DNA from 2 places in the Arthrobacter glacialis genome. Region 2 is predicted to be linked to the other one. Evidence: predicted binding sites of a transcription regulator. Region 2 holds the regulator's gene; the other holds the start of a gene.

Region 1 (4,267 bases), on a different contig from region 2:
ACACTTCCAGCAGGAATCCCGCGGGGACGTGCTCTCCCGTGTCACCAATGACATTGACAATTTCTCCCAGACGCTGAACCAGACACTGACCCAAATTCTCATCGCCGTCCTCACAGTGTGCGGCGTGCTGGGCATGATGTTCTCCATCTCGCCCATGCTTGCCGGTATCTCCCTGCTCACGGTGCCGATCGTTGCCGTCATCACCGTGATGATTGCCAAACGCTCCCAAGTGCAGTTTGCGGCGCAATGGAAGAGCACGGGCGAGCTGAACGGCCATGTGGAGGAAATGTTCACCGGCCATGAGATTGTCAAGGCCTTTGGCCAGCAGCAGGCAGCCATTGAGAAGTTCCGGGTCTCCAATGACAGCCTTTACGAATCCAGCGCCAAGGCCCAGTTTATTTCCGGCATCATCATGCCCAGCACCAACTTCATCTCCAACCTGAACTATGTGGTGGTGGCGGTGCTCGGCGGCATTCAGGTGGCCCAGGGTGCCCTGACTATCGGCAGTGTCCAGGCGTTTATTCAGTACTCCCGCCAGTTCAGCCAGCCCATGGCCCAGCTGGCCAGCATGATCAACCTGCTGCAATCCGGGGTGGCCTCGGCAGAGCGTGTCTTTGAGCTGCTGGATGCCGAGGAGCAAACCCCGGACCACACCCCGCCGGCGGTGTTGGCCGAACCTAAGGGGCGGGTGGTCTTTGACCACGTCAACTTCGGCTACAAGCCGGGGGAGCCGCTCATCAAGGACCTGTCCCTGGTGGCCGAACCTGGCCAGACGGTTGCCATTGTGGGGCCCACCGGCGCTGGCAAGACCACCCTGGTCAATCTGCTCATGCGGTTCTACGAGATCGATTCGGGCACCATCACCATTGACGGCGTCAACACGGCCCACCTGACCCGTGATGACCTGCGCAGCCAATTGGGCATGGTGCTCCAGGATGCCTGGCTGTTTGGTGGGACCATCAAGGACAACTTGAGGTACGGCAAGCTGGACGCCACCGAGGAGGAGATCATCGAGGCTGCCGTGGCCACGCATGTGGACCACTTTGTGATGTCGCTCCCCGACGGCTATGAAACAGTCCTCAGCGACGACGGCGGCGGGCTGAGTCAGGGGCAACGCCAGCTCATGACGATTGCCCGCGCGTGGGTTGCCAACCCCGGCATTCTGATCCTGGACGAGGCCACCAGTTCCGTGGACACCCGCACCGAAGTCATGATTCGCACGGCCATGAACAAACTCCGCCACAACAGGACCAGTTTTGTCATTGCGCACAGACTCTCCACGATTCGTGACGCAGATTTGATACTGGTGATGAATAACGGTGAGATCATTGAACAGGGCAACCATCACGTGCTCCTTGAACGCAAGGGTTTCTACTTCGAGCTATACATGAGCCAGTTTGGAGATCCGCTGGTGGAAGAGGTGAGTCAGTTATGAACACCATGGATATTTTAATGCGCCGCTGGCATCTGGACTCGGAGTCCACAGTGCCGCCCTATGAGCAGATCCGCTTGCGGATCCTGGACCTGGCAGCCTCGGGTGAGCTGGCCGTGGGCAGCAAACTTCCGTCGGTGCGTGCACTCGCGGCGGATTTGAGCGTGGCAGCCAACACGGTGGCCAGGGCGTACAGGGAACTGGAGCAGGCAGGCATTGTGGTGACGGCTGGACGCAGCGGCACCGCCGTGGCATCCGGCGGCGACGCCATTTCGGCCCAAGTTGCAGCGGCGGCTGACGCCTTTGCCGCCGTCGCGCGTGATTTGGGTGTGCCCCATAGCCAGGCGCTGCGCATTGTGGGCGCCGCCCTGGATCGCGCCGTCAGCGGCTGACGTGCGGCAACAACGGCGCGCGTTCGAACGAACTTTCGATTATACTTAGCAGTGAATGCGCGCGAGCCCGGCCGAGTTCTGGCCGTTCCGCGCCCACACAGTGGACAGCAATGTGAAGGAAACAATGGCCCAGTTGCACAACTCGTCAACCGATCCGCAGCGCCCCGACTTGTCGCGTTTGATAGTCAAGGGCGCCCGCGAGCACAATCTGCGCAACGTTGACCTTGACCTGCCCCGTGACGCCATGATCGTGTTCACGGGATTGTCTGGTTCGGGGAAGTCCTCCCTAGCCTTTGACACCATCTTCGCCGAAGGCCAGCGCCGCTATGTGGAATCCCTCTCCGCCTATGCCCGGCAGTTCCTGGGCCAGGTGGACAAGCCTGATGTTGACTTCATTGAGGGCCTGTCCCCGGCGGTTTCCATTGACCAGAAGTCCACCAGCAAGAACCCCCGCTCCACGGTGGGCACCATCACCGAGATTTATGACTACATGCGCCTGCTGTGGGCCAGGGTGGGAACTCCCCATTGCCCCACCTGCGGCGAGCCCATTGCCAAGCAGACCCCGCAGCAAATCGTGGACCAGCTGCTGGAGATGCCTGAGGGCACCCGCTTCCAGATCCTGGCCCCCGTGGTCCGCGACCGCAAGGGCGAGTTTGTTGAACTGTTCAAGGAACTCACCGCCAAGGGCTATTCCCGCGCCAAGGTGGACGGTGAGCAGATTCAGCTCAGCGATCCACCCAAGCTGAAGAAGACGTTCAAGCACACCATTGAAGTAGTGGTGGACCGGCTCGTGGTCAAGGACGGCATCCAGCAGCGCCTCACCGACTCCGTCGAAACAGCCCTGGGGCTGGCTGACGGCCGCGTGCTGGCCGAGCTGGTTGACCTGCCGGAGCAGGATTCCGGACGTATCCGCTCCTTCTCCGAGAACTTGGCCTGCCCCAACGAGCACCCGCTGGCCATTGACGAGATTGAGCCGCGCTCCTTCTCCTTCAACAACCCCTTCGGGGCCTGCAGCGCTTGTAGCGGTATTGGCACCAAGCTTGAAGTTGATGAAGAGCTCGTCATCCCCAACCCGTTCCTCTCGCTGCGTGAGGGCGCCATTGCCCCGTGGTCGCTGGGCACCGCCACCACTGAGTACTGGAACCGCCTCCTGGAAGGGCTGTCGGCCGAACTCGACTTCGACCTTGACACCCCGTGGAACAAGCTGGACACCCCAGTGCGCACGGCCATCCTGTACGGCAAGGACCACAAGGTGGTGGTGCAGTACAAGAACCGTTTTGGCCGCGAACGCAAGTACAGCACAGGCTTTGAAGGCGCCGTGCAGTACATCCAGCGCAAGCACATCGAGACGGAATCGGACTCCGCCCGTGACCGTTACGAAGAATACATGCGCCAGATTCCGTGTCCCGCGTGTGGGGGAGCCCGGCTTAACCCGGCCTCACTGTCCGTGCTGATCAACGGCAAGTCCATTTCCGCTGTTGCCGCCCTGTCCATGCGCGACTGCTTCGACTTCCTCTCCAACCTGGTGCTGACGGGGCGCGAAGCCCAGATTGCCAGTCAGGTCCTGAAGGAGATCCAGGCCCGCCTGCGGTTCCTGCTCGACGTCGGACTTGAGTACCTGAACCTGGAACGCGCCTCGGCCACCCTCTCCGGCGGCGAAGCCCAGCGTATTCGCCTGGCCACGCAGATCGGCTCCGGCCTGGTGGGCGTGCTGTACGTGCTTGATGAGCCGTCCATCGGTCTGCACCAGCGGGACAACCGCCGCCTGATTGAAACGCTCACCCGCCTGCGCGATCTTGGCAACACCCTCATTGTGGTCGAACACGATGAAGACACCATCAAGGAAGCCGACTGGATTGTGGACATTGGCCCCGGCGCCGGTGAGCACGGCGGCGAAGTGGTGCACTCAGGATCCTTGGAGGACTTGCTGGCCAACACCCGCTCCCTGACGGGCGACTACCTGTCCGGGCGCAAGTCCATCGCCATGCCGGCCACCCGGCGCAAGTACGACAAAAAGCGTGAACTCACGGTGGTCGGGGCCAAGGAGAACAACCTCCAAAACGTTGACGTGAAGTTCCCGCTGGGCGTGTTGACGGCCGTGACCGGCGTCAGCGGCTCCGGCAAGTCCACCCTGGTCAACGAGATCCTGTACAAGGTGCTGGCGAACAAGCTCAACGGCGCCAAGCAGGTTGCCGGCCGCCACCTGCGCGTGGATGGTTTGGAGCACCTGGACAAGGTGGTGCACGTGGACCAGAGCCCCATTGGTCGCACGCCGCGCTCCAACCCGGCCACCTACACTGGCGTTTTTGACAACATTCGGAAACTTTTTGCCGAGACCAACGAATCAAAAATGCGCGGCTACCAGCCGGGACGTTTCTCCTTCAACGTCAAGGGCGGGCGCTGCGAGGCGTGCACCGGTGACGGCACGCTGAAGATTGAAATG
Region 2 (4,267 bases):
CTGCAGCGCTTGACCTGGCCTTCGCCGGCACGGCCGAGGGCCTGCTGCCCAATGGTCTGAATCAAACTCAAAGCCAAGCGATTGAACAAGTGCGCGACGCCGTTCGGGCGGCACTCTCAGATTCCAAGCCCGAGGGCAATGCAGCCGTGGACGGTGGCCGTTCCATTGCCCGGGCCCGGCTGAACCTGATCTTTGACCTGTGCGAGCGGATGCTGGTCGCCGCTGAGGCGCGTGAGGTGGTGTGGGCCTCGCGGCCAGGAAGTTTCACCCCCGGCAAGGGCTACCAGAAGGCGGACGACGGCGAGCCGGCAGTCATCAACATCGCACCGCTCAGTGTGGCCATGAAACTGCGAGAGGGCCTGTTTGCTGACCGTACTGTGGTGCTGACGTCGGCAACGCTGGCCATTGGGGAGTCCTTTCAGGCAACAGCTGGCGGGCTCGGCCTGTTGGGCCCCAACGCACCCGCCTGGACAGGGGCCGACGTCGGCTCTCCCTTTGACTACCCCAAGCAAGGCATGCTCTATGTGGCAGCGCACCTGCAAAAACCCGGTTTTGGTATGTCATCCGAACAGCTCGATGAACTTGCTGCGCTGATCACCGCCGCCGGTGGCGGAACGTTGGCGTTGTTCTCCTCAAGGCGAGCAGCCGAGGATGCTGCGGAGAAACTGCGCAAGAAGCTTTCCGTCAAGATTCTTTGCCAAGGTGATTCCTCCATGGCCGGGCTCATCAAGGAATTCGCCGATGAACCCGACACCTGCCTGTTTGGCACCATGTCGCTGTGGCAAGGTGTTGACGTTCAGGGTGCCTCCTGCCGGCTGGTTGTCATCGACAGGATTCCGTTCCCGCGACCCGATGACCCCCTGGTGACAGCAAGGGCACGGGCTGTGGCACAAAGCGGCGGCGACGGATTCATCGCCATCTCCGCCACTCACGCAGCCGTGCGCCTGGCACAGGGCGTGGGGCGCCTGATCCGCTCAAGTGCCGACAGGGGAGTGGTGGCTGTACTCGATTCACGCCTGGCCAACGCCAGCTACGGCGGGTTCCTGCGCGCGGCCCTTCCGCCATTCTGGGCCACCAAGGACCGCGCCGTGGCTCTTGCCGCACTGAAGCGGCTCTCCGGGAAATAACGCCAAGGCCCAGGAACGGGTACTTTCCGGCTACGGTCACGCGAAAGGCACAGGCCCGGTATTTTCCGGCTGCTTCCCGACACGTCGGCCGCGGGCTGGGGCCACAAGAGCGAGGGACCCGCTGCGAGCTTGCGAGCGGTGGGAGCGCTTGGGGACTTTGGTGTCTCCTTGACGCAGCCTACGAAAATACCGGCGCCTGGGCCTTTCGCTGGTGTTGCTGGTGCGTGCGATGCGTGCACGCGTTGTTGGGAGCCGTCAGAGGCTGCGCAGTACTGATACAACCTTGCCCATGATGGTCGCGTGGTCGCCCAAGATGGGTTCGTAGCGCGTGTTCTGGGGCAAAAGCCAGGTGTGGCCGTCACGCTGGCGGAAGGTCTTCACCGTGGCTTCGTCCTCCAACAGGGCAGCCACAATGTCGCCGTTGTTGGCGGTGGGCTGTTGACGCACCACCACCCAGTCCCCATCGCAGATTGCCGCGTCGATCATTGAATCGCCTTGCACCTTAAGCATGAACAATTCTCCGCTGCCCACAATCTGGCGTGGCAACGGCATGATGTCATCCACGGACTGGTCGGCCAGTATGGGGCCACCAGCTGCAATGCGTCCCACAAGAGGAACAAATGCGGTGTCCGAGGAACTGCTCAGCTCAGCGAAGTTGAGTCCATTTGAGCTGCGCAACTTCGACGGGGCGCTGACCCCCTCAATCTCCACCTCGCCGTCGTCCAGAACCAGCGGGATCAAAACTTCCATGGCTCGGGGACGTTTGGGGTCACGACGCAAGTAGCCATGGCGCTCAAGCTGGGTCAACTGGTGCGTGACGCTGGAAAGGCTGGCCAGCCCCACGGAGTCGCCGATTTCACGCATGGAGGGTGGGTAGCCCTTGTCGGCAATGGAGCGCTGGATGCACTCGAGAATCTTTTTCTGCCGAACAGTGAGCCCCTTCATGCCAGCGCGACTGGGCGCTTGGGGGATGCGGTGCGGAGGTTCTTGAAGCGCCATGGTTCCGGGTCCTTTCGTGGCTGCCCTGAACAATGTCAGTGCCTGCTGGTGGACTGCATCTAGCGGCCAATCCTTGTAAACCAAGTTTAAGCCACAACAGGGGCAATATCAAACATTTGTTCTATCAACCCTTGGCAAGTGTCGTCTATAGGTGCTAAAACTGTACTAGTAGCAAATTCGAACATACGTTCTATCGAAGATATGAAGCATGGAATTTTGATCCAGTTGGCAGGTGTGGCCAAGGATCCAGATCCACGGTGAAAGGACGAGAAGTCATGAATGCAATGGTTATCTCTGCAGGAACTCTCAGCAGTACACCCAAGGCCTTGTTTGGCGGCGGCAATGTCAGTCCCCGGCACCATCAGGCGCAGCGGCAGGCCGCGCCTGCCAAGCTGACGTTGACGCGTCGAGGCCGGCTGGTGCTCCTTGGTGTCCCGGCCTTGGTGGCATCATCGATCCTGGTGTTCGTCGCCTTGGCGATTGTTTTCAGTACGTTGGCAAGCCCCGCCCATGCGGGCGTGGAACACCTGGCCGTCGACATGGACAGCTACGCCCATTCAGTGACAGTTCTCCAGGGCGACAGTCTGTGGAGCATCGCTGGCACCACCAATCCGAATCGTGACGTTCGTGAAGTGGTTCGGGAAATTGTTGCCCTGAATGAGTTGGGTACTGGTGTGCTTCAGGCAGGCCAGCGACTGTTCGTTCCCATCCCGAAGTAGAACACCTCCGGCTAGCAATCCTGCCAAGCTGGCTCCCGGAGCTCGGGCTGAAGTGTCCGCATGCTGTCACCGTTTCGGGATTTGGCATCCTTGTCAATTAAGCTGGAGCCATGGATCAGTTTGAACGTTTAGGTCAATTGCCACTCCGCGACGATCTGCGTGGACTGCATCCCTACGGCGCCCCGCAACTTGACGTTCCCATACTGTTGAACGTGAATGAAAATACCTTTGGCGTCCCGGCGGATGCCAAGGAAGCCATTCTGGCAGCCGTGGCAGCGGAACTTGAAGGCCTCAACAGGTACCCGGACAGGGAATTCACCACCCTTCGCCAGGAATTGGCGGCGTATTTGGGCCACGGCCTCAACGAAGACAACCTATGGGCCGCAAACGGTTCCAATGAAGTCCTGCAGCAAATCCTTCAGGCCTTTGGCGGTCCGGGACGCACCGCCATGGGATTCCCGCCCACATACTCCATGTACCCCCTGCTGGCCAGTGGCACAGGTACCGGCTATATCGCCGGATTGCGCGATCAGGACTACAGCTTGTCCGCGGCATCGGCGGCGGAACAGGTGAGTGCGGCCGCCCCGAACATCGTTTTCCTCTGTTCGCCGAACAACCCCACAGGAACGGCCCTCGGCCTTGAGGTGGTGGAGGCTGTTTATGAGGCAGGAGAAGCGTCACAGTGCATTGTCATTGTTGATGAAGCGTATGCAGAATTTGCCCACACAGGAACGCCCAGTGCCCTGAGCCTGCTTGAGGGCCGACCGCGCCTGGTGGTTTCACGGACCATGAGCAAGGCGTTTGCTTTGGCCGGCGCCCGCCTTGGCTATCTAGCGGCGGCGCCGGAAGTCGCTGACGCTCTCCGTTTGGTTCGGTTGCCCTATCACTTGTCGGCCATCACCCAGGCGACTGCCGTCGCGGCCCTGCGTACCTCAACATCCCTGTTGGCCAATGTGGAGGCTATTAAAGTCCAACGGGACAGGATAGTGACGGAACTGACAAATCTTGGCCTGACGCCGGCACCCTCGGATTCAAACTTTGTCTTCTTCGGCGGACTGGAAAATCCCCATGCAGTGTGGGAAGCCTTGTTGGCTGAGGGAGTGTTGATTCGCGACGTCGGAATTCCCGGGCACCTGCGCGTGACTGCCGGCACCGAAGCTGAAACAACGGCATTCCTCAGCGGCTTGCGCGCTATCCTGGCCAGCTAGTCACGCGTGAGGACAACGCTGCCAAACCGGGCACCGGAGGATTGGCAGCGGACTGTTTTGGGCATAATCATGCCTTCTCTCCTAAACTGGTGACATACAGTGAAAAGTTCGCGAGCCTAGCCCTGCCCTGCGCCTGCAGGGGCAAGAAGGCGCGGACAAAAACCAAAGGACTTGTGCAATGACTGAGAACAGCCCGCAGCCCGGCCAGGGACGC

Evidence for each region. Region 2 encodes LexA, which represses DNA repair genes until DNA is damaged. Its sites were predicted from a motif close to TCGAACANNTGTTCGA; they were not measured.
Region 1: the regulator LexA is predicted to act here: its motif matches at 1,848-1,863, upstream of uvrA (excinuclease ABC subunit UvrA).

What each region holds. Positions count from the first base shown of each region.
Region 1 covers NZ_PPXB01000016.1:52,039-56,305, forward strand. Annotated here, with positions in the region: gene CVS28_RS16660 (ABC transporter ATP-binding protein) at 1-1,435, shown strand, start outside; gene CVS28_RS16665 (GntR family transcriptional regulator) at 1,432-1,824, shown strand; gene uvrA (excinuclease ABC subunit UvrA) at 1,949-4,267, shown strand, end outside.
Region 2 covers NZ_PPXB01000010.1:52,720-56,986, reverse strand. Annotated here, with positions in the region: gene CVS28_RS12985 (ATP-dependent DNA helicase) at 1-1,127, shown strand, start outside; gene lexA (transcriptional repressor LexA) at 1,383-2,126, opposite strand; gene CVS28_RS12975 (LysM peptidoglycan-binding domain-containing protein) at 2,402-2,845, shown strand; gene CVS28_RS12970 (histidinol-phosphate transaminase) at 2,956-4,053, shown strand; gene hisB (imidazoleglycerol-phosphate dehydratase HisB) at 4,232-4,267, shown strand, end outside.